DNA from 2 places in the Maribacter sp. IgM3_T14_3 genome. Region 1 is predicted to be linked to the other one. Evidence: riboswitches for the same ligand, from Rfam matches in the RefSeq annotation. Region 1 holds a riboswitch; the other holds the start of a gene.
What was found. Region 1 has a riboswitch for S-adenosylmethionine ahead of ACPF9A_RS04995 (homocysteine S-methyltransferase family protein). Riboswitches for the same ligand answer to the same signal wherever they lie in the genome.
Positions count from the first base shown of each region.

Region 2: it holds a riboswitch for S-adenosylmethionine, as region 1 does, so the genes downstream of both, ACPF9A_RS20795 (Na+/H+ antiporter NhaC family protein) here and ACPF9A_RS04995 (homocysteine S-methyltransferase family protein) in region 1, are expected to answer to the same signal.

Region 1 is NZ_CP187138.1:1,077,383-1,088,917, reverse strand. It holds gene ACPF9A_RS05010 (HEPN domain-containing protein) at 1-1,402, shown strand, start outside; gene cobA (uroporphyrinogen-III C-methyltransferase) at 1,408-2,250, shown strand; gene ACPF9A_RS05000 (NAD(P)/FAD-dependent oxidoreductase) at 2,331-3,392, shown strand; SAM riboswitch class I at 3,551-3,689, shown strand; gene ACPF9A_RS04995 (homocysteine S-methyltransferase family protein) at 3,782-4,783, shown strand; gene ACPF9A_RS04990 (four helix bundle protein) at 4,808-5,164, shown strand; gene metH (methionine synthase) at 5,164-7,935, shown strand; gene metF (methylenetetrahydrofolate reductase [NAD(P)H]) at 8,105-9,058, shown strand; gene ACPF9A_RS04975 (acyloxyacyl hydrolase) at 9,287-10,384, shown strand; gene ACPF9A_RS04970 (head GIN domain-containing protein) at 10,392-11,204, shown strand; gene ACPF9A_RS04965 (serine hydrolase domain-containing protein) at 11,201-11,535, shown strand, end outside.
Region 2 is NZ_CP187138.1:4,704,248-4,715,782, forward strand. It holds gene ACPF9A_RS20775 (TonB-dependent receptor plug domain-containing protein) at 1-2,167, opposite strand, end outside; gene ACPF9A_RS20780 (FecR family protein) at 2,191-3,102, opposite strand; gene ACPF9A_RS20785 (RNA polymerase sigma factor) at 3,140-3,661, opposite strand; gene ACPF9A_RS20790 (hypothetical protein) at 3,813-4,475, opposite strand; gene ACPF9A_RS20795 (Na+/H+ antiporter NhaC family protein) at 4,630-5,931, opposite strand; SAM-I-IV-variant riboswitch at 5,984-6,080, opposite strand; gene ACPF9A_RS20800 (serine hydrolase domain-containing protein) at 6,277-7,359, shown strand; gene ACPF9A_RS20805 (response regulator) at 7,410-7,787, opposite strand; gene ACPF9A_RS20810 (hypothetical protein) at 7,953-9,179, opposite strand; gene ACPF9A_RS20815 (TonB-dependent receptor) at 9,290-11,535, shown strand, end outside.

The sequences.
Region 1 (11,535 bases):
GCTAATGGAAACGGTTATACGTGTTTTTGACCGTTACGGTGAGCGTAAGAGTAGAGCAAAGGCTAGAATGAAATTCTTATTGAAAGATTTAGGTCTAGACGGATTTAAAGAATTGCTAGCTTCAGAAAAAACAGCGGTTCCTTTTGATACGTTTCCGATTGATCCAGAAGAATATCCTAAGGTAAAAGTTTCGCAATTAGAAGTTCCGAAAGTTGAAATAACCGATACGAAAGAATTTGAGCAGTGGAAATCTACAAATGTAATTCCGCAGAAACAACCAGGTTATGTTGCTTTGGGTATCAAAGTATTATTAGGGGATTTCTATACGGATAAGGCACGTTTGTTAGCGAAATTGGTGCAGAAATATGCAGCAGGCGAGTTTCGTTTATCACTTCGTCAAAATATTTTAATTCCTTTCGTAAAAGAAGAAAGCATAGAGTTTTTCTATACGGAATTAAAGAAGTTAGGTTTTGCGGAAGCTGGTTATAATAAAGCATTAGATATTACTGCTTGTCCGGGTACAGATACCTGTAACTTAGGTATAGCAAGTAGTACAGGTATTGCAGAAGAGCTAGAAAGAGTTATAAAAACAGAATATCCTGATTATATCAATAACGCCGATGTTGTCATCAAGATCAGTGGTTGTATGAACGCTTGTGGTCAGCACAATATGGCAAATATTGGTTTTCAAGGAATGTCTGTTCGTACAAAAGACAAATTAGTTGCACCTGCACTTCAGGTTCTGTTGGGAGGAAGTACAGATGGCAACGGACAAGGACGCTTTGCTGATAAAGTAGTAAAAGTGCCAAGTAAAAGAGGTCCCGAAGCATTACGTTTAATCTTAAATGATTACGATGCTAATGGAGGTGATTTATCATTCCCAGATTACTACGCGGAAAAAGGACAAATGTATTTCTACGATTTTCTAACGCCACTATCATCTGTAGATGATTTAACGGCAGAAGATTTTATCGACTGGGGAAATACAGAACGCTATGAAAAAGCGATCGGAGTAGGTGAATGTGCAGGTGTAGTTATTGATTTAATTGCGACGCTTCTCTTTGAAAGTGAAGAGAAAATACAGAATGCACAAGATATGTTCGACTCAGAAAAATGGTCTGCGAGTATCTACCACGCATATTCTTCAATGGTAAATTCAGCGAAGGCGATGCTAACGTCAGAGAATACAAAAGTGAATACACATGTAAGTATCATTAAAGATTTTGATGAGAAATTTGTAGCCGATGGAAGAATTGCTGTAGTAGGCGGATTCGAAAAATTGGTACTTCAACTGAATAAAAATGAACCAACAAAAGAATTTGCCGAGTCTTATATAAAGGATGCTAAAGTATTCTTAGAGACGGTTGCAAAGTTTAGAGAGCAAGAATTAGCAGAAGCATAAACGGTATGAGTTTAGAAAGCAATATTACGAAGACTGAGCGTTACCCAACGGTGGTTGAGTGTAGCCGAAACCGTGGGCTGCTAACAGTAGTAGGTGCAGGTCCCGGTGATATAGAATTGATTACTTTAAAAGCGATTAAGGCGCTAGAAAATGCCGATGTTGTTTTGTACGATGCTTTGGTAAACGAAGAGTTGTTGGACTATGCTAAAAAAGCAGAGTTGATTTTTGTAGGTAAGCGAAAGGGATGTTATGCCTATCAGCAAGAGCAAATAAATGAACTAATTGTTAGCAGGGCAAAATCTGCGGGACATGTAGTACGATTAAAAGGCGGAGATCCGTTTGTATTCGGTCGTGGTTCAGAAGAAATGGAGTATGCTGCTTCTCACGGTTTGGAGGTTGCCATGGTGCCAGGTATTTCATCAAGTTTAAGTGTTCCAGCATATCAGAATATACCAGTAACTAAAAGAGGGGCTTCTGAAAGTTTTTGGGTAATTACAGGTACAACAAAAGAACATAAACTATCAACAGATGTTGCTTTAGCTGCAAAAAGTAGCGCAACAGTGGTGATATTAATGGGAATGTCAAAACTCCCACAAATAGTAGAACTGTTTAAAGGTGAAGGCAAAGCAGAAATGCCAATAGCCATAATTCAGAACGGCACCCGCAAGAATGAAAAAGTAGGTATTGCAACTATAGAAACTATAGTAGAAGTAGTTGAGAAAGAACATCTCTCAAACCCTGCAATCATTATTATTGGTGAGGTGGTAAAACATCGCGAAGCATTAATAGTAGCGAAAAATCAGTATTCGCAAGAGAATGTTAGTTTGTACTCGGTAGAAACTGCATAGGGTAAATGAGTACAAAGTATTAAGTAAAGAGTATAAAGGACATAGTCTAAGTGAAATTAAAAGAAGTTAAAAAGTAATTTATGATTAAAACAGATATGCTCATTATAGGAGCGGGACCAACCGGATTATTTACGGTGTTTGAAGCGGGATTATTAAAATTAAAAACACATTTAATAGATGCGTTGCCACAACCAGGCGGGCAGTGTTCAGAGATATATCCTAAGAAACCTATTTACGATATTCCTGCATTTCCAGAAATCTTGGCGGGTACTTTAGTAGATAATTTAATGGAGCAAATCAAGCCTTTCGAACCTGGATTCACTTTGGGTGAAAGAGCAGAGACTTTAGATAAATTGGAGGATGGGTCATTCGTAGTTACTACGAATAAAGGAACTCAACATAATGCGCCAGTTGTAGTTATTGCAGGTGGTCTAGGTTCTTTTGAGCCAAGAAAACCACCTATCGCTAATATTGTAAATTTTGAGGATATCGGTGTTGCTTATATGATTAAGGATCCAGAAGTATATCGCGATAAAAAAGTAGTGATTTCCGGTGGTGGAGATTCAGCTTTAGACTGGGCTATATTTTTAACCGATGTAGCTTCAGAAGTGACTTTGGTGCATAGAAGAGATGAGTTTAGAGGAGCTTTAGATTCTGTAGAAAAAGCTGCTGAGTTAGCCAAGTTGGGTAAAATTAAATTGATAACGAAAGCTGAGGTTAAGGAGCTTCATGGTAAAGATCATCTAGAGGCTGTTGTAATTGAGCATACAGATAAAGAGAAAGAAAACACGTATTTAGAAGTTGATAATTTTATTCCCTTATTCGGTTTGTCGCCTAAATTAGGTCCGATTGGCGATTGGGGCTTAGATATCGAAAAAAATGCGATTAAGGTAAACAACGCAAAAGATTACCAAACAAACATACCGGGAGTATATGCTATTGGTGATGTAAATACATACGAAGGTAAATTGAAATTGATATTATCAGGTTTCCATGAAGCAGCGGTAATGTGTCAGTTTGCATACCAGCAAATCAATCCTGGTAAACGATATGTTATGAAGTATACTACCGTTGGCGGAGTCGAAGGATTTGATGGTTCTAAGAAAGAAGCTAAGAAAGAAGTAGTGCAGAGTATTGCCTAAATTAGTCAAGTAATATGGTAGAAACCTCTAATTCTTTACTGATTTAGAGGTTTTTTTATGACAATTTCCCAGAATTTCGTGAACTAAATAAACGATTGAAGTTTTGGATTAGAGCATACTGTGCCGTTACTTTGCAAATCGTTCATAAATAGATTGAAACGTTATCAAGAAAGGTGGAGGGACTAGACCCATTGAAACCTTGGCAACCCTTTTCCATACGGATAAGAAGGTGCTACATTCTATCTTTAACCTGCTTACTTGTGCAGGAGTTGTTATTATACAATAGCAAAATAAAGACAGATAACTTATGAAAAGGCGCTATGCCTAATTCTCCATACTTGATTCCGAATTAATTTTTTTATTGAACGTTGAATTTTTTACAACGTAGAATGAAGGATATAAAAGAAATTTTAAAAGAGCGAATCTTGATATTGGATGGTGCCATGGGTACGATGCTACAGCGCTATAAATTTACAGAAGAAGATTTTCGTGGAGAGCGTTTTAAAGACTGGGAACATCCGTTACAGGGTAATAATGATTTATTGTCCCTAACCCAGCCAGAAGCCATTGAAGAGATACACCGTAAATATTTTGCAGCTGGTGCCGATATCGTAGAGACCAACACCTTCTCGGGTACTACAATTGCCATGGCAGATTATTATATGGAAGACTTGGTGTACGAGTTAAATTATGAATCTGCACGCATAGCAAAAAAAGTAGCCGACGAATTCACGAAGAAAGAACCGAATAAGCCACGTTTTGTAGCGGGTAGTATCGGTCCAACAAACAAAACAGCAAGTATGTCGCCCGATGTAAATGATCCAGGGTATCGAGCAGTTTCTTTTGATGAGTTACGTATTGCGTATAAGCAACAAGTTGAAGCCTTATTAGATGGTGGTTCAGATTTACTGTTGGTAGAAACTATTTTCGATACGCTGAATGCAAAAGCAGCTTTGTTTGCTATTGAAGAAGTAAAAGAAGAGCGAAATATCGATGTTCCAATAATGGTGAGTGGTACAATAACCGATGCGTCAGGTAGAACATTATCCGGACAAACTGCGGAAGCATTTTTAATATCTATTTCTCATATTCCGATTTTATCCGTCGGGTTTAATTGTGCATTAGGCGCAAGTCAATTAGTACCACATTTAGAGGTTTTATCTACCAAGAGTGAGCATGCAGTTTCTGCACACCCAAACGCAGGATTACCAAATGCCTTCGGAGAATACGACGAGACTCCCGAGCAAATGGCAGAGCAGATAAAAGAATACGCAGAAAAAGGATTAGTAAATATAGTAGGTGGTTGCTGTGGAACAACTCCCGAGCATATTACGGCGATAGCGAAGATGGTTGAGAGTTTTGAACCTAGAAAGTTGACAGTTGTCAGTTGATGGTTGTCAGTAAATAGAAACTGAATGGAATATACAGAATTAGAAGTGTGGAAAGAATCAAGGGTTTTGGCGAATTTGATATATAAAGTTTCTCAGCAGTTTCCTAAGGTTGAAATGTATGGGTTGACAAATCAGATACGTCGTTGTGCTGTTTCTGTTCCGTCAAATATAGCTGAAGGATGTGGAAGAAGAACAGCAACAGATACTATCCAGTTTTTACACATTTCTAGAGGTTCTCTATATGAATTAGAAACTCAGTTATTCATCGCTTTAGATCAAGAATATTTGATTAAAGAAGATTTTGATTCGATTACGAAGCTAATTTTAAAATGTAAAAAACTCATTAATGGGTTTATAAATTACTATAAAAAGACCAAATAATGTCTGGAAGTATTTCAAAAAAACTATCAACTGACAACGGTCAACCGACAACTAAATACCTGAAATTATCAGGTTTAGAACCTCTGATCGTCACCCCAGAAACCAACTTTATCAACGTAGGTGAACGGACAAATGTAGCTGGGTCTAAAATGTTTCTTCGTTTGATAAAGGAGGAAAAATTTGAGGAGGCATTAGTAGTTGCGAGAGAGCAAGTTGAGAACGGAGCACAGATTATCGACATCAACATGGATGATGGTTTGATAGATGGTAAACAGGCTATGGTCAAGTTTTTGAACTTGGTGATTGCCGAACCAGATATTTCTCGTGTACCTATCATGATAGATAGTTCTAAATGGGAAATCATTGAAGCAGGTCTTCAGGTTGTTCAGGGTAAATGTGTTGTAAACTCCATCAGTTTAAAAGAAGGTGAAGAGCAATTTTTACATCACGCAAAACTGATAAAACGTTACGGAGCAGCCGTAATTGTTATGGCATTCGATGAGGTGGGGCAGGCTGATAATTATGACCGTCGAATTGAGATAGCAAAACGTTCATACGATGTATTGGTAAACAAGGTCAATTTTGCTCCGGAGGATATAATCTTCGATTTAAATATTTTTCCTGTTGCTACAGGTATGGATGAGCATAAACTAAATGCCATCGATTTTATTGAGGCAACAAGATGGGTGCGTGAAAACTTGCCGCATGCAAGTGTTAGTGGTGGTGTTAGTAATGTGTCATTTTCGTTTAGAGGAAACAACCCGGTACGTGAGGCAATGCATTCCGTGTTTTTATATCACGCTATTAAGGCGGGTATGAATATGGGTATTGTTAACCCAAGTATGCTAGAGGTTTACGATGATATCCCTAAAGATTTGTTAGAACGTGTTGAAGATGTAATTCTTAATAGAAGAGACGATGCAACCGAGCGTTTACTTGATTTTGCCGAATCTGTCGTTGGGAAAACGAAGGAAAGTAAGATAGATTTATCTTGGCGAGAAGAGCCATTACAAAATAGAATTACACGTGCCTTAGTAAAAGGTATTGACCAATATATAATTGAAGATATAGAGGAAGCTAGGCTTGCTGCAAATAAGCCGATTGAGGTTATTGAAGGAAATTTAATGACCGGAATGAATGTAGTAGGTGATTTATTCGGAAGCGGAAAAATGTTCTTGCCGCAGGTGGTAAAATCTGCGAGAGTAATGAAAAAAGCGGTAGCCTATTTACTGCCATATATTGAAGAAGAAAAATTACTGAACCCACAAGATGGTGATGCAAAGGGAGCTGGTAAAATTCTGATGGCAACCGTTAAAGGTGATGTTCATGATATTGGTAAAAATATTGTGGGTGTTGTTTTGGCGTGTAATAATTATGAGATTGTTGATTTAGGGGTTATGGTGCCACCTGAAAAAATCATTGCAGCCGCTATTGAGCATAATGTGGATATTATCGGACTGAGCGGATTAATTACTCCGTCGTTAGATGAAATGGTCCATTTGGCAAAGGAAATGGAGCGTAAGAAATTTAAATTCCCGCTTTTGATTGGTGGTGCTACAACGAGTAAAGCGCATACTGCCGTAAAAATAGATACGCAATATAGCGAAGCGGTAGTTCACGTAAACGATGCTTCTAGGGCGGTAACCGTTGTGGGCGATTTGCTTAAAAAAGAAACATCGCAAGGCTATAAAAAGAGCATCAAAGATGATTATGATGTATTTAGGGAAAAGTTCTTAAATCGTTCATCAAGCAAAACATATAAGCCAATTTCTGCAGCACGTAGAAACAAGTTTAAAATAGATTGGAAAACATCTGAGATAGTTAAACCAAACACACTGGGTATTCAGGTGATTGAAGATTTAGATTTAAATCTTTTGGTTCCGTTTATCGACTGGACTCCCTTTTTTAGAAGTTGGGAATTGCATGGTAAATACCCGGCAATATTAACCGATGATGTTGTAGGTGTTCAAGCGACCGATTTATTTGCCGATGCACAAGAAATGCTGAATAAAATTATCTCTGAAAAGAAATTAAAAGCAAAAGGTATTTTTGGCTTATTTCCTGCAAACTCCATTAACGATGATGATATTTCAATTGATGCAAGCGCGATTGCAGATAAGAAGAATGGGTCACTGAGCGGAGCCGAAGTGAATGAGAACTACACGTTCCGAACCCTGCGTCAACAATTAGAGCGTAGAGAGGGGGTAGCAGATTATGCTTTGGCAGATTTTATAGCTCCGAAAGAATCTGGAAAGCAAGATTACATGGGTTGTTTCTGTGTATCTACAGGTTTTGGTACTGCAGAATTAGCGGCAAAATATGAAGCAGACTTAGACGATTATAATTCCATTATGGTGAAGGCTCTTGCGGATAGATTAGCAGAAGCATTTGCAGAATATTTGCATAAGGAAGTCCGGCTTAAACACTGGGGCTATGCATCAAATGAAGAGTTGAGTAATGAAGATTTAATTAAGGAATCGTACAAAGGTATTCGTCCCGCTCCAGGATATCCTGCTTGTCCCGATCACCTAGAGAAATTGACCATTTGGGATATTTTAAAAGTGAAAGAGAATATCGGAGTAGAACTGACAGATAGTTTGGCCATGTGGCCAGCAGCATCTGTAAGTGGGTATTATTTTGGGAATCCGCAAGCACGTTATTTCGGATTAGGAAAAATCAAGGAGGATCAAGTAAAAGATTTTGCAGAACGAAAAGGCATACCATTAGAAGATGCTGAAAGATGGTTAGCGCCGAATATAGTAGAATCTTAGTGCGTTAGGGATTGAAGCGGCATCTTTTTCTATGCTAAAGTTTTGAATTTAAGTATTGAAATTGAATAGAAAAAATAGAGCTGAAAGCCCGCTCGAACGCCTAAATAAATAAAATATAAGTAATAATACCTCATTGAGGTTTGCTCTCAAAACGGTAATAGTATAGGATATGAAAGTAACAGATCACATTAGTAACGCAAAAGGGAAGACACTTTTTTCATTTGAAATAGTGCCACCGGTAAAGGGTAAGAATATTCAAGAATTGTATAGTAATATTGACCCATTAATGGAATTTAAACCTCCGTTTATTGATGTAACCACTTCACGTGAGGAGACGATTTATGTAAAAAAAGAAGGTCTGTTAGATAGAAAAACTACACGTATGAGACCTGGTACGGTGGGTATTTGTGCTTCTATTCAGCATAAATATGATGTGGATACGGTGCCGCATGTAATTTGTGGCGGATTCACTAAAGAAGAAACAGAATACATGTTGGTCGATTGCCACTATTTGGGCATACAAAATGTGATGGCTTTACGTGGCGATGCCCGTAGCGAACAGAAATATTTTGAGGCTACCGATGGCGGACACCCCTTTGCGATTGATTTGGTAAGGCAGATTCAAGATTTAAATTGTGGTAAGTACTTGCACGAAGCAATAGAAAGTGAGCATTGTAGTGAATTCTGTATTGGTGTAGCTGGGTATCCAGAAAAACATTTAGAATCACCTTCATTACAATCAGATTTAAAGCGATTGAAAGAAAAAGTAGATGCAGGTGCCGATTATATAGTTACACAAATGTTCTTCGATAATAAAAAATATTTTGAGTTTGTAGAAGCGGCTAAAAATATGGGAATTACCGTGCCGATTATTCCGGGTATCAAACCAATTGCGGTTAAAAGGCATATGCAATTATTACCACAAGTATTTAGAATAGATATGCCACAAGACTTAATTGAGGCGGTAGATAGTTGTGCTACAAATAAAGAGGTACGTGCTGTAGGTATTGAATGGGCAATTCAACAATCTAAAGAATTGAAAGCCGCCGGTGTGCCTGTGTTACACTACTATTCTATGGGAAAATCTGATAATATTAAGGCGATAGCAGAAGCATTGTTTTAGTCTTTGGCTAGCTGAATTGCCAGTTCGAGTGTTTTTATTTCGTAGAGTATTGGAGATGTAAAAATGTATCGAGAACCTTTGGAACATGAGAGCTTCTCGATAAAAATTTATTCGTACCTCATAAATTCACTCGAAGTGACATTGTTACTTTTGTAATTACATGATTTGTAAGAAAGAACTTGATACTTTGTACATGGTACTTCGTACTTATAACTATTTTTGCCTTCAATGAATTTTAAGTTTCTATCCATTTTACTGATTTCAGTTTCTTTTTGTTTTGCACAGAAATCTACTGAGCTTAAGAAGTATACCCTAGATGCTAGTCAGTTCTACGGGTCAATCATTTTACATAATCCAGATATATCGCACTTGATTACATCACATCCTGCAGGTGTAATTTTGAGTTATAACCGTAAAACTTATGGTTCTGAAGAATGGGAAGCATTATATAACTATCCAGATTTAGGATATTCATTTATCTACCAGAATACGAACAATAGTACGTTAGGTGATAATTACGGACTCTACGCGCACTATAATTTTTATTTTTTTAAGCGAAACGTACAGCTTCGTGTGGGCCAAGGTGTTGCTTACGCATCCAATCCGTATGACAAAGAAACCAACTTTAGAAATAATGCCTACGGTTCTGATGTGTTGAGTTCTACGTATTTAATGTTCAATTATCATAAAGAGAATATTATAAAAGGCTTAGGGTTTAAGGCAGGTATTTCTGTAATACATTATTCAAATGCCAATTTTAGGGCTCCGAATACATCGACCAATACATTGGCTTTTAATGTTGGTGTTGTCTATGATTTAGATGGAGGCAAAGAAATAGAATATATACAACGAGTAAAGGAAAAAGTGACAGAGCGTTTACGTTATAATTTCGCTTTAAGAACAGGTATAAATGAGAGTGATGTTATTGATTCTGGTCAATACGGGTTTGTTGTGCTATCTGCATATGCTGATAAAAGAGTAGGTAGAAAAAGCGCACTTCAACTGGGTACAGATGTTTATTTCTCAAACTTTTTAAAGGAGTTGATTCGATATCAAAGTATCGCTTTTCCAGAAAACGGAGTTAATGCAGATAACGACTATAAAAGGGTAGGGGTGTTTGTAGGTCATGAGCTGTTCATCAACAAAATGTCCATCATTTCTCAATTAGGTTATTATGTGTATTATCCGTTTGATTTTGAAGGGCGTATGTATAATCGAATGGGTTTAAAACGCTATTTTGGTGAAAAGGTTTATGGAGCAGTAACCTTAAAATCTCACGGTGCAAAGGCAGAAGCAGTAGAATTCGGAATTGGAATAAGATTGTAGTCATAAGATGTTAGAAAATAGAAAACAGAAAATAGACTTTAATGGTTTAGGTATAGGTCTAAGACTTTTTACCTTTTCTACAATGCTTGTTGTGTTGCTTGTATTTAATTCTTGCGACTCTGAAAACGCGTCAGATTGTTTTCAAGAAACGGGTGTAATTAGTAGGGAAGAAGTTTCGGTGGCGGCTTTTACGACCATTACGGTTTTTGAAAATGTAACCTTGGTTATAAAACAAGGCGACACACAAAAAGTAGAAATTGAAACAGGTAAGAATTTACGTAACGAAGTAGCTGCTGTGGTCGAAGATGGTCGATTATTACTTACCGATACCAATGATTGTAATTATGTTAGGGATTATGGTACAACCATAGTTTATGTGACTACCCCGAATTTAACCAGTATTAGAAGTAGTACCGGTTTTCCTATTCAAAGTGACGGAGTGTTGGCTTTTGAGAGCTTAAGCCTGCTTTCAGAAAGTTTTACAGATCCAGAGGCAGAAACCACAGATGGTGAATTTAATTTAGAATTAGATGTTACCAATTTAAGTTTAACCAGTAATGGAATTTCTTATTTCAAGTTGAAAGGCAGGGCAGAAAGTTTCAATATAAGTATTGCTGCAGGCGATTCTAGAGTTGAAGCTCAAGATTTGATAACTCAACGTGTAAATGTAAACCATAGAGGGTCGAATGATCTATTGGTGAACCCGCAAGAGAGTTTAACTGGGGTTTTGAGAGGTACGGGAGATTTGCAAAGTTATAACCGACCACCCACAGTTACCGTAGAAGAATTGTATAACGGTCGCTTGATTTTTGTGGAATGAACCCAATTCTCAAATATCTGAAAAACGTATTTGCTGCTAAACGGGTTTTAGCAGATGATACTCAGTTAAGCGGACTTGTAAAAGCAGATTATTTACTTCAAGAATTAATTAAACACGATAAAGCTCCGGGAATTGCAATTACCGTTTTAAAAGGTGGAAAAACTATTTTTCAAAAAGGATATGGTTATGCCGATTTAGAACGAAAACAATTCATTGATGCACGAAAATCTATATGCAGAGTAGCCAGTGTTTCAAAGCCTATCGCTGCAACAGCATTGGCTTATTTGGTGCAAGATGGTCTTATAGATTTAGATGAATCTTTCTACACCTA
Region 2 (11,535 bases), 1.3 Mb from region 1:
AATGCCACAAGCCGGTGATATTCAATATATGGCGTTGATCAAAAAATACAGGTTTTGTTTCTCCAAAATCGGTATTCACTTTACTTAATGAATAACTAAACATAGTTTCTAAATTATTCCACCTTTTCTTCACAAAAAGGTCTGCACCTATACTTTTTAACTTTCCCGTATCAAGTGTTTCGGTGTTCGTCTGTAATGTTATATTATTTGAATTTCTAAAGTAGAATTCTAAATCTATCAACCAACCCGATTTATTGTATAAAGCCCCGAACATACCTTGATATCCTTCGAGTACAGAAGTTGTTAAGTCTGGTAGATACCAAAATTGACTTTTGTTATTGAAATCATCAAAATCATCACGTAATTTCTTTTGAATGAATTGATGAGAACGCCCCATAGATGTTTTAAAATATAACGCCTCATTAGCCTTTAAGTTCAATGATATTCGTGGGTCGGCATAAAAAACACCTGTGGGGCTATAGTAATCGGTATGCATACCGAATTCAGCGGTCAGTTTGTCATTCCAAACTTTATTGACATTTAAGAAAGCACTATGTGTTATCGCATTTTGATCTCTTCTATTATCAATACTATTTTCGTCATTACGTTCATCGAAACTTAGTCCATAGTCCGTTAGGGTATAACCTGTTTCAATTGTGGTATTGGTATTCACTTTATATTTGAATTCGGTTATAAATCTAGAATCTTCAATAGTATTGGCATATTTCTCAAAACTAGATCGCTCAGATGCTGTAAACCCCTCGCTTACATTATCGATATACAATGTAGACCTACTAAATCTTGCTTGCGCTCTTAATTTTTCTGATAGTTTACCATCCCATTTAAACGTTACCCCCCAATTATCAAGATTCAAATTTCTAAAATCTTTATTATTCTCATCATCTGTATCCTTTAAGGTAGCAGATAAATCATTCTGAATATTTATAAAACTAAGCGATGCTTTATGATTTTCATTAATGTCGTAAATCAATTTAGAATTAATATCATAAAAACCTACCTTGAAATTTTCACTGTTTACCTCTTCAGCAACTGTTTCTAGACGACTACCTTGAAAATTAAGAATCGAATATGCCCGCATTTTTGGAGAGTTGATATTAGGGTAGTTTGACCTTGCCGCCAAATAAAGGGCAAGTTTATTTTTCACCAGAGGTGCCTTTATAGTTGCACCACCATATACCGAATTTGCATGTACCTCATAAGTAGTGGAATCTGGTATTTTATTACCTGTGGTCATATCTATTAATCCGCCAACACGACCTCCCCATTTTGCAGATAAGGTATTTCTTTGAATCGCTATCTCATCTACCATAGTAGGATTATATGGCGCAAGTGCCCCATAAAAATGTCCGTTATGATATATAGGAATATCATCTATTTGAATTAGGGATTGGTCAAATGTACTCCCCCTAAAATTAAGACTGCCGGGCTTACCGCTAGGGGTATGTACACCGGGTATATTTTTTATAACATTAAAAATATCACCATCTGTATCGCCTGCAAGTAAACCCAAAGAACTCATATCTATTTCGATGGTATTGTTACTTATTTTGGCATTAATACCTTTTGCGAGATAATCTGTTATCATAACTTCATTTAATAGAATCATAGAATGTTCCATTTTTAATGAACCATTTAAATCTTGAAGCTCAACCCCTTTAACACCTATCGTTTTATAGAAGGGGGCATTGATGAAAATTGAATCTAAAGAAAAAATGTTTGCTAAGGTATAGATTGATTTTCTGGGCAATAGAAAGCGTTCTTCCCCATTATTCACTTGTACACCAATATCGGTAACGGGCTCGTTGGTTTCGTGGTCAGTTACCGTAAAAGAAATATCATTTCTAATAGGTACAATCATATAAGAGTTACTGGTATCTGGCAAAAATTCTATAGGTGCTTCTTGTTGAATAACCTGTAAACAATCTTGGAGTGTTTCGCATTTAAAGGCAGAAAGTACTACCTGATCTAGTAGCGTGTGATTATAAATAAAATCTACACCGTAGGTATTTTTTAGATTATTTAAAACATCAACCAACTTTATTTCTGATTGATTTTGTGAGAAAGAGATAAAATTAAAAAAGAAACAAAACACGATAAGAGCAAGATACATGGGTAATGTTCTCTTTTTCTTATTGCTGATTTTCATTTTTAATTTTTAAGTATTCAATACTATTCAAAAATAACCTTTTCTCCATCTTGAATATGGTATTTTATTTCCATCGTAGTAAAAATAGTATTTAAAGTCTGCTGTAATTCTTTATGTTCTATTGTACCGGTAAACTGAAGAGTTTCATATTTTACAGGAAGACTGATGTCTACTTTATAATATCGTTTTACATCAGAAATAACTGTCTTTAACGGAGTTCTCTCATAAGAGCTTAAACCCTTCATCCAATCAGGACTTGTATATTTATGATTTGATTTTTGAAGTTTGCCGTTTTGTAAAAGTACACTTTGCCCTTGAGTAATAATTTCTGAAGTGCCTTGGTACGATACTTCTATTTTACCTTCATAACAATAAACTGAAAACTGCTCATTTTGTGTATTTATATTAAACTGTGTTCCTAGTACAGAAACTTTTGCAGTTGGGGTACTTACAACAAATGGGGCTCCTTTAGCAACTTTAAAATATGCCTGCCCAGAAAGGGTGATAGCCCTATTTTTGTTCCAATCATTATTGTTGTAGGTAATATTCGAAGCTGCATCTAATTCAACGAAAGAGCCTGTTGGTAATTCAATAGTTTTATTTTCTGCTATTTCTGTTGCTATAGTCGTATTACCGGTTGATGAAAAATACCAAACCAAACTGCATGAAAATAAAATAGCTATACTTGCCGCTATACGCAACCAACTATTATTTTTAGTTTTCTTTAATGGTACAACAGTATAATTTTCTTTTTTTAACTTAGCTAAACCCGCTTCAACATCAAATGGCTTTACCTTCCACGTATCAATATCATCGATCACACTTTTGAGCGCATCTAACTCACCAGATTTCTTTAGCCCTTCTTTTTCCTCGTCACTTAAAGTATTATCCATCCAACGGGCAATTAAATTATTATATTCTAAATGCTTGCTCATACTAGTAATACGTTTAAAAAGCTATTTAACCAACCTGCTAAATAGAAAAATCTTTAATTTCAGTAATAGTATTTAATTTTATCAATGCCTTAGAAATACGTTTTTCTATAGCGGTCTCACTAACTTCTAGTCTTACAGCAATTTCTTTATACGTAAGCTTGTCTATTCTATTCATTAAAAAAGCCTCTCGTTGTTTCTCTGGTAAATCTGAGATTACAGTCTCTAACTTTATTCTAAATTCTTTTGTTCTTAATTTAAAATAAGGGTCTTCATTATCTTGCTCTATAACCAGACTTTTTTCAAATTTTAAAGCAACTTTCTTAGTACGTAGCGTGTCTATCATTAGATTGCGCGATATGCTATATAAAAAACCCGCCACTTTATCATATACGACCGTACTACATTTAGACCATAATTTCATGAAAGAATCATGAACGATATCTTCTGCACGCTCCATATCACCAAATTTGTAATAAAGGTAATTGCGCAAACTTTCAGCATGGGTTCTATAAATAGAATTGTAAACGCTCTCTTCGCAAACAGATGGTTCTTTCCCCATTCTTAGATATTAGATTCTTACAGCCTTTGTGTGTACTGGCTATTAACCCCAATATTAGTTATTGGCGCCATTATATGCAAGATACTGCAAAATAAAAAACCTATAGTTTCCTATAGGTTTTTTGATATTTAATGGTGGCTGATATGCTAATTTATTTACTACAATTTTCATTGTAATACAGTACAACAGCCGCTAATTCTGCACCTTTACCATATTCATCATCTTTGAAGTCACCATCATTCATTTTTTGAATAAGTGCTGTACAATCTCCTAATTGTTTTTTTACTTTTTTCTTGTATCCTATCCAATCTACATCACCAACAATTAGACGGTATACTTGTTCAATATTGTTAGTGCCTGGCTTTTTAATAAAATACTTAATAATCGTGCCTCTACTACTAGGTCCTCGTACAACCCTTCTTGAAACTTGCGTGCTTTGACTTGCTGTTAGTTTACCACTTTGAGCATAAGAAGTCTCATTTTCAACCTTCATACTACCGTAGTTCGTTTGAATGTTACGTGCCACTAACATTGTTTCTCCAGAAATAATAACCTGAAACTCTTCTAATTTCTTAGAATTTGGTGAGCTTCTAAAATATTCAATATCACCTGTTTTTATATGTTCTATATCTTCATGATCAATTTTCTTAGGTTCTGAAGTTTCAATTTCAGTAAAAAGAATTTTACTTCCTTTATTTTCAATAATTCCTTCTTTGATATCTCCGTTTTTAAAAGTTACTACACCTTTGTTTTGAGCAAATACATTTGAAATAAAAAGAAACAATACGGCAAATGGTAACATCTTGAAATTCATAGGTAATGGTTTTAAAATTTATAGGATGTTAGAACGTGTATTTAACAGAAAAATTATTCGCTAAAATGACCTATGCTAAATCATTTGAAAGACTTGCTTAGTTGAATTTTCAATAATAAAATTAAACCATATAAAAACTACGCATCAGGTATTCTTATTTAAATCTCAAAGGTCTTAACCCAATAAATAGTAACGTATAAATAAACAAAAGCAGCAAATACCACGTATTACTGACCAATTCTAAGTAATCGATTTTTCCTTTTGAGAAGCTTAAAATCATTAAAACCTGAGCACCGTAAGGTAATAGTCCCTGAATAATACAGGCAAATATGTCTAAAATGGAAGCTGTCTTTTTATTATCTAAATGGTACTCGTCATTTATCGTTTTTGCAATAGGACCAGCAATTATAATCGATACCGTATTATTTGCAATCGCCAAATTAACGGTACTTACCAAGGTGGCAATACCAAACTGAGCAGACTTCTTATTTTTAATGAGTTTTTTAATATTGATCAATATGAATTCGATACCTCCATTTCTCTCTACCAAGGCAGCTAAGCCACCTGTCAATAATGACAAAAGAAATATTTCGGTCATATTGGTAAATCCGGTATAGGCGATTTTTGTGGATTCTATTAAGGTGAAATCTCCGTAAGCGATTCCTAATGCACCTGCCGAAATTGTACCTAATAACAAAGTTACAAACACATTGACTCCCACAATCGAAAGAATGATCACCAGTATATATGGCATAATTTTAATGATGGAATAATTGTAAACTGTGGTTTCAGTTACGACGGACTCCAATCCTAATCCCTGAAATACTAAAATAGCTATGGTGAATAAAGCTGCAGGTACCGCTATTTTAATATTCTGCTTAAACTTATCGCTCATTTTACAACCTAACGATTGTGTGGCTGCAATGGTGGTATCTGAGATGACAGATAAATTATCACCAAACATACTACCACCTAACAAGGCGCCACATAATATTGCCAAATCTGCACTGCTTTTATCTGCAAAACCAACTACAATTGGCGCCAATGCTACAATTGCACCTACTGATGTTCCTGTAGAAACCGATAAAAATCCTGCAATAATAAAGATGCCAACGTATATATATTGAATTGCTATGACATCTAAACCAAGGTTTACAATGGCATCTACACTTCCCGTTTCGTTTGTAATGGCAGCAAAAGCACCTGCTAACAAATAAATAAGGCACATGGTCAATATCTTATCATCGCCACAACCTCTCAAAAGGGTATCGATTTTAGCTGAAATAGTTTGTCTAAATAAAATAAATGCCACAATTATACCTACAATTACTGCTATAGGAGCGGGTAGTGCATAGAAATCGTTTTGATAGATACCTACGCCTAAAAACGTAAATACAAATACGAATAAGGGCATTAAAGCTGAAAATTTTGGGATAATCTTTTTAGTACTTTCCATTTCTCTTTCTTCATTTTCAAAAAAAGGAAATAGCTATAAATTAGAAGAATCATGTGTTAACATTTGTTCCAATTAATGGCTTATCTATTTAGCACCTTGCTTGTTATTGCAGGTTGCTATCTCCTTTTTTGAGATTCTTGATAATAATTTTAAGGCGGCAAATGTAGTCTATAATTCTTTGTACTAAATCTTAAAAAAGGTTAATTTCTGTAAATAATATTCCTACAGAATTCCTCCTACATAATTACCTTAAATTTAACTTTCATTATTGTTTCATTAACAACCTTGTGTATTTTAATGGTCGAAGTTTGACATCATAACATAAACTAATTCAATTAATTACACATGAAAAATCATTACTTAAAAGTTATTGCTGTAACATTTTTATTATTGACAGCCTTTTCTTGTACGACAGAAGTTGACGAATTTGGAGAAGATTTTGACAGAGATAAAATGGACTTATTTTTTTCTAAAATTGAAGAGAAAAATTTAGGAATGGGTAATATTTCTATTTTCAAAGATGGTGAAGAAGATTATCAAACTTCTTTTGGCTTTATTGATGTTGAAAATTCGATTTCAGCCAATTCAGCTTCTAAATACAGAATAGCTTCTATTACAAAAGCATTTACAGCTACAATGATTATGCAGCTTGTTGAAGAAGGTAAGTTGACTTTAGAAACTAAATTAGAAAATCACTTTCCTGAAATACCTAATGCAGAGCTTATTACTATTGAACAATTAATGAATCATAGAAGCGGACTCTTCAATTTTACGGAAGGTGAATACGAACCTGAAGACCGAATACAACCTGCCTCTAGACAGAAACTTTTAGATATATTCATTGCAAACGGCACTAATTTTAGTCCTAATGAGAAATTTGAATATTCCAATACCAATTACCTCTTACTATCTTTCATTATTGAAGATATTGATGAGAAAACATATGCGACTTCATTTAATGATAGAATAGTAACACCTTTAAAACTCACAAATACTTATAATGGCACCGAAATTAATGCTACAAACAATGAAGCCTATTCTTATCAATTAGAAAATGATGATTGGGTCGGTTTGGTTGAGACTCATTATACTATTCTACAAGGTACTGGCTCTGTGGTATCTACAGCTAAAGGCGTAAATTTATTTTATAACGCTCTTTTTGATGGGAGGTTGGTCTCTGAAAGCTCACTCGATAAAATGATAACGATGAATGATGGTTATGGTTTCGGACTTTTTACTATTCCGTTTTACAATAAAAGTGGATTTGGACATGATGGTAGAGTAGACGGGTATCAATCTTTAGGTATATATTTTCCATCAGATAAAGTTACACTTACATACTTGTCTAACGGCGTTAACATGATACCAAATGATATTGTTATAGGCGCTTTGAGTATTTACTCTGGTCTAGATTACGATCTGCCATAACGAGGTCTAGGTAAATTTCTTATAAATTATCAGGAAGTTAGAATGCGGAGTTATGCACTTGCTTTTTTTCCATAAATCTTGTTATAAACTAAATCTATAGCATTATGAAGTTCACTTTTGGTGAATGGTTTGCTAACAAAATCAACACACCCAAGTTCTCTGGCAACTTCTTCAAATTCATGCTTGGTAGAACTTGATATAAATGGCAAACGGTCTGCAAACATCTCTAGAAAAGAGAGTCCGTTCATACCTGGCATTTCAATATCTGACATGACCACTTGTGGTTTTGCAATCTGTATATGTACCCAAGCATCATAAGAATCTTCAAACGTAAGTACACTACGTACTAACGGATGAGTTTTGGCAAGCTTTTCGGCTAATGACAACCATAAAGGGGAGTCATCTACTATTATTAATTCGAGTATCATTAATCTTATTTCGGGGGTTAATGACCGCAAAGTATCTCATTATCTAATTATGAAAAATTAATTCAGATAAACGGCTTGAAAGTATCTTTATATGTTAATAGTACACTTTAAAAATGACATTTAAGTTGCGTATAACTGTCCTTATAACAATTACTTTTCTACCGATTATGCTTCAATAAAATCAACATTCAATGACCCGTTCACCAATCTATTTTCATTATCTATACCACTAAAAACACCTTCTTGGTTTCTACTGTTGTTTTTCAAATAGTAGCTTTTAAAATAAATATTAACTCTTTCTAGTGCTATTATTCCTGAAAAATTGAACCTGAAATTAATTACAGATCCTTTATTTAATAGCTCTATTCGGTCCTTTTCTATATAAACATTATCGGTTAGTGTTACTATTTCAAAATTCGACTTCAATATTTTAAATTTCAATTTCTCTTTAAAACCGTCGGTAAAATCAAATGTAACATTATAGGTGCCGGGGAGTTTACCATAAAGAGATGCATAAGGACTATTACTTGACAATTCTAACGCGTGCCTAGGGACAACACTTGGATTTACAATACGCTTATTTCTAATTTCCATGGCAATATAAGCTGGTATACTAGGATCTTTAGATTTTTGCTCCATCTCTTGCTTGCTCGCACATTTCTCTAAAATTGATCGACCTGCAACCGTATTAGTAAACAAATCAAAAGTGCAATATGTGCCTATTAGGTAATTTATGTTAGAGGGTGCTCGATGACCTAAATAATAAATTTCACTGGCTCCGTCAATATATTTATCTCCAGAAAGCGTATTGGTTTTTATGGTAAGGGTATCGCCTTGTCGTTTTATATTCCCATGGCTATAATACTCTCTCAATGTGCCATCTTCTAAAGGATACATGAAGATATGTTGAATTTTCTTCCAGTTTTTAGATATGATACTTTGCCCTTTTAATATGGTATTATCTTCTCCAAAATAATAATTGATATAATAATAGGTAATATCATCATCATTAGTTCTAAGTAAGGTAAGCTGCTTATCATATTCATCATTTGATGTTTTATTTTCTAATAAGAATGCTTCATAATCTTGGTACCCTAAAAATAGCAGGATAATAGTCTTATAATAATGGTTCAGTTTTATCAAAGGTTTCCCTTTTTCAAACTCACGAAATTTATCATACAAGTATTTACCGTTTATAAACTCTGAACCTAAGGCTTCAAAATCACTTTTTAAACTTGGCTTATTTTCATTAAAAGCACCATAACCGTATAACTGAAATGTCTTAGGCAATTGCTTTAGCCTATGCCTTTTTAAAAATTCTTCGTGTATCTTATCTATAAGAATTTTAAAATATTCAGATGTTAATAGTAATGAACCTGAGCCTGTTATCATAAATTCCTATTTTAACAATAAAATTATTAAAAATATTTTTAGTATTAAGAATTAATCATAATTAATACATGTATTTCTACATTTAGCAAACAAACTAAACTAAACAGGACATGAAAAAATTAATTTTACTTATTTGTTTTCTGGTTTCATCTTTAGGGTTTTCACAGACTTTGGTGACCGGTAAAGTAACAGATCAAAAAGGTGAACCACTGCCAGGAGCTAGTATCGTAGAAAAAGGAACTACTACTGGTGTAATTACCGATTACAACGGTAATTTCGAAATAACAGTATCTAGTGACGATGCTACATTACTGGTTTCTTTCATTGGTTTTGAAGAAATGGAAATTAGCATTTCTGGGCAATCGAACATTGATGTTGAACTAACTGAAATGGCAGTTTCGCTAACCGGTGTTACGGTACAAGGCTTCTCAGGGGTTATGGGAAAATCAAGAAAGCGAACAGAATCTATACAGACTACGCCTGAATCGGTTACAGCATTAAATGCAGAAGGTATTGAAAGCGCCGGTATTACTGACGTAAGCTCATTTTCTACATTAGTACCAAACTTAAAATTCAACTCATCTCAGACTATTGGTCTAAATTTTATTACAGTAAGGGGTATACCTCAAGTAAGGGGCGGCGATGCTCCTTTGGCTTTTGTAATTGATGGAGTTACCATACCTGATCCAAGTTTATTAAGTCAAGACTTATATGACTTGGCATTAGTTGAAGTTGTTAAAGGTCCGCAAGGCGCCTTATACGGTAAAAACGCTATTGGTGGTGCGATAAATATTTACACGAAAGACCCAACCAATAAAATGAGCAACCAAATTAAACTTGGTCTTGGTAATGGCGGTTTTAAACAAGCACAGTTCGTATCATCTGGTGCAATAGCAAAAGATAAATTATTTTATCGCTTTTCAACACAGTATAAAGATTTTGATGGTTTGTTAACCAACGAATTTCTTAATGAAAAGGTAGATTTTAGAGAAGACATTAATATAAGAGGTCAGTTAAAAGCTAAATTGACAAATAATTTTTCTATCACAGGTTCTTACCAATATTTTAATATTGACGGTGGGGCAACCTATTATTCGGTAAACCCAACAGGCACCGATGGTGAGTTTACCGGTGGTATTCTTGACCCTAATCCTTCAGACGGTAATAATGTTATTTTTTCTGATGTTTTAGGCACCTCTAAATTGACCAACAACTACGGTACAATTAAAATGGATTATAACTTAAGTAACGTAAAATTACAGAGTATTACTTCTATAAATAGAGTAGAGCGTTCTACTTATGGCGATTTAGATTTTCTTGAACTAGATGGTTTAACGCAAGGTGAAGAGATTACTACTAAAACCTTCAACCAAGAAGTTAGAATAAGTAATGCTAAAACCAATACTAAATTCGACTGGAGTGCTGGTGGATTTTATCAGAAAATTAAAAAAGATTTCTATCAAAATGGAACTACCGGTGTAGATTTTGGTGGTCCGTTTGAATATGATACCGCAGATTATATCAACGAAACACAAACTGTCGCTTTATTTGGTTTTGGAGATTACAAACTAACCGATAAGTTAACATTATCTGCAGGTTTTCGTTTAGATATGGATAAGTTTACGCAAGATGATGTGCTTTTTGTTACCAACTCAGAAAGAGATAACAACGAATTTCAGCCTAAAGTTTCTTTATCATATCAAGCAAATAAAAGTGTTTTGGTATACGCTAATTATGGTCGTGGTTATAGAAATGGTGGTTTTAATGCGCAACCTACTGATCTTTTTAATAGGGAATTCGACGACGAAACTTCAGATAATTATGAACTAGGATTTAAAACAAGTGCTTGGAACAACCGCTTTATACTTAATGGATCTGTATTCTATTCTACGTTAAATAACCAGCAACAATACATTTTAGATTTGACTACTTTCATTGCTGGTGTATACAATTATGACAAAAGTGATGTGTTCGGTTTTGAGCTGGAATCTCGTGCAAGACTTTCGAACTTCTTAGATGTCTTTGCCAATGTTGGGGTAACCGATGCAAAAATCGTAGAAGGTGGAACCACAGGTGGTGACGATGGAACTTTTACAAACAATTCTGCTTACGATGGTCAAAAAACACCGTTTGTACCTTTAAGTACTTTTGCTGTTGGTTTAGAATCTTCATTCAATATTACCGATGCTTTAAAATTCAACGGTTTCTTAAACTTAGATACTACAGGTAAAACCTACTGGCATGAGAGTAATAGAGATGCATTTACTACAGATGCTTATTCTTTGTTAGATGCACGATTAGGACTTTCTTATAAAAATTGGAAGCTTGAATTATGGGGTAAAAACTTGACGGATAA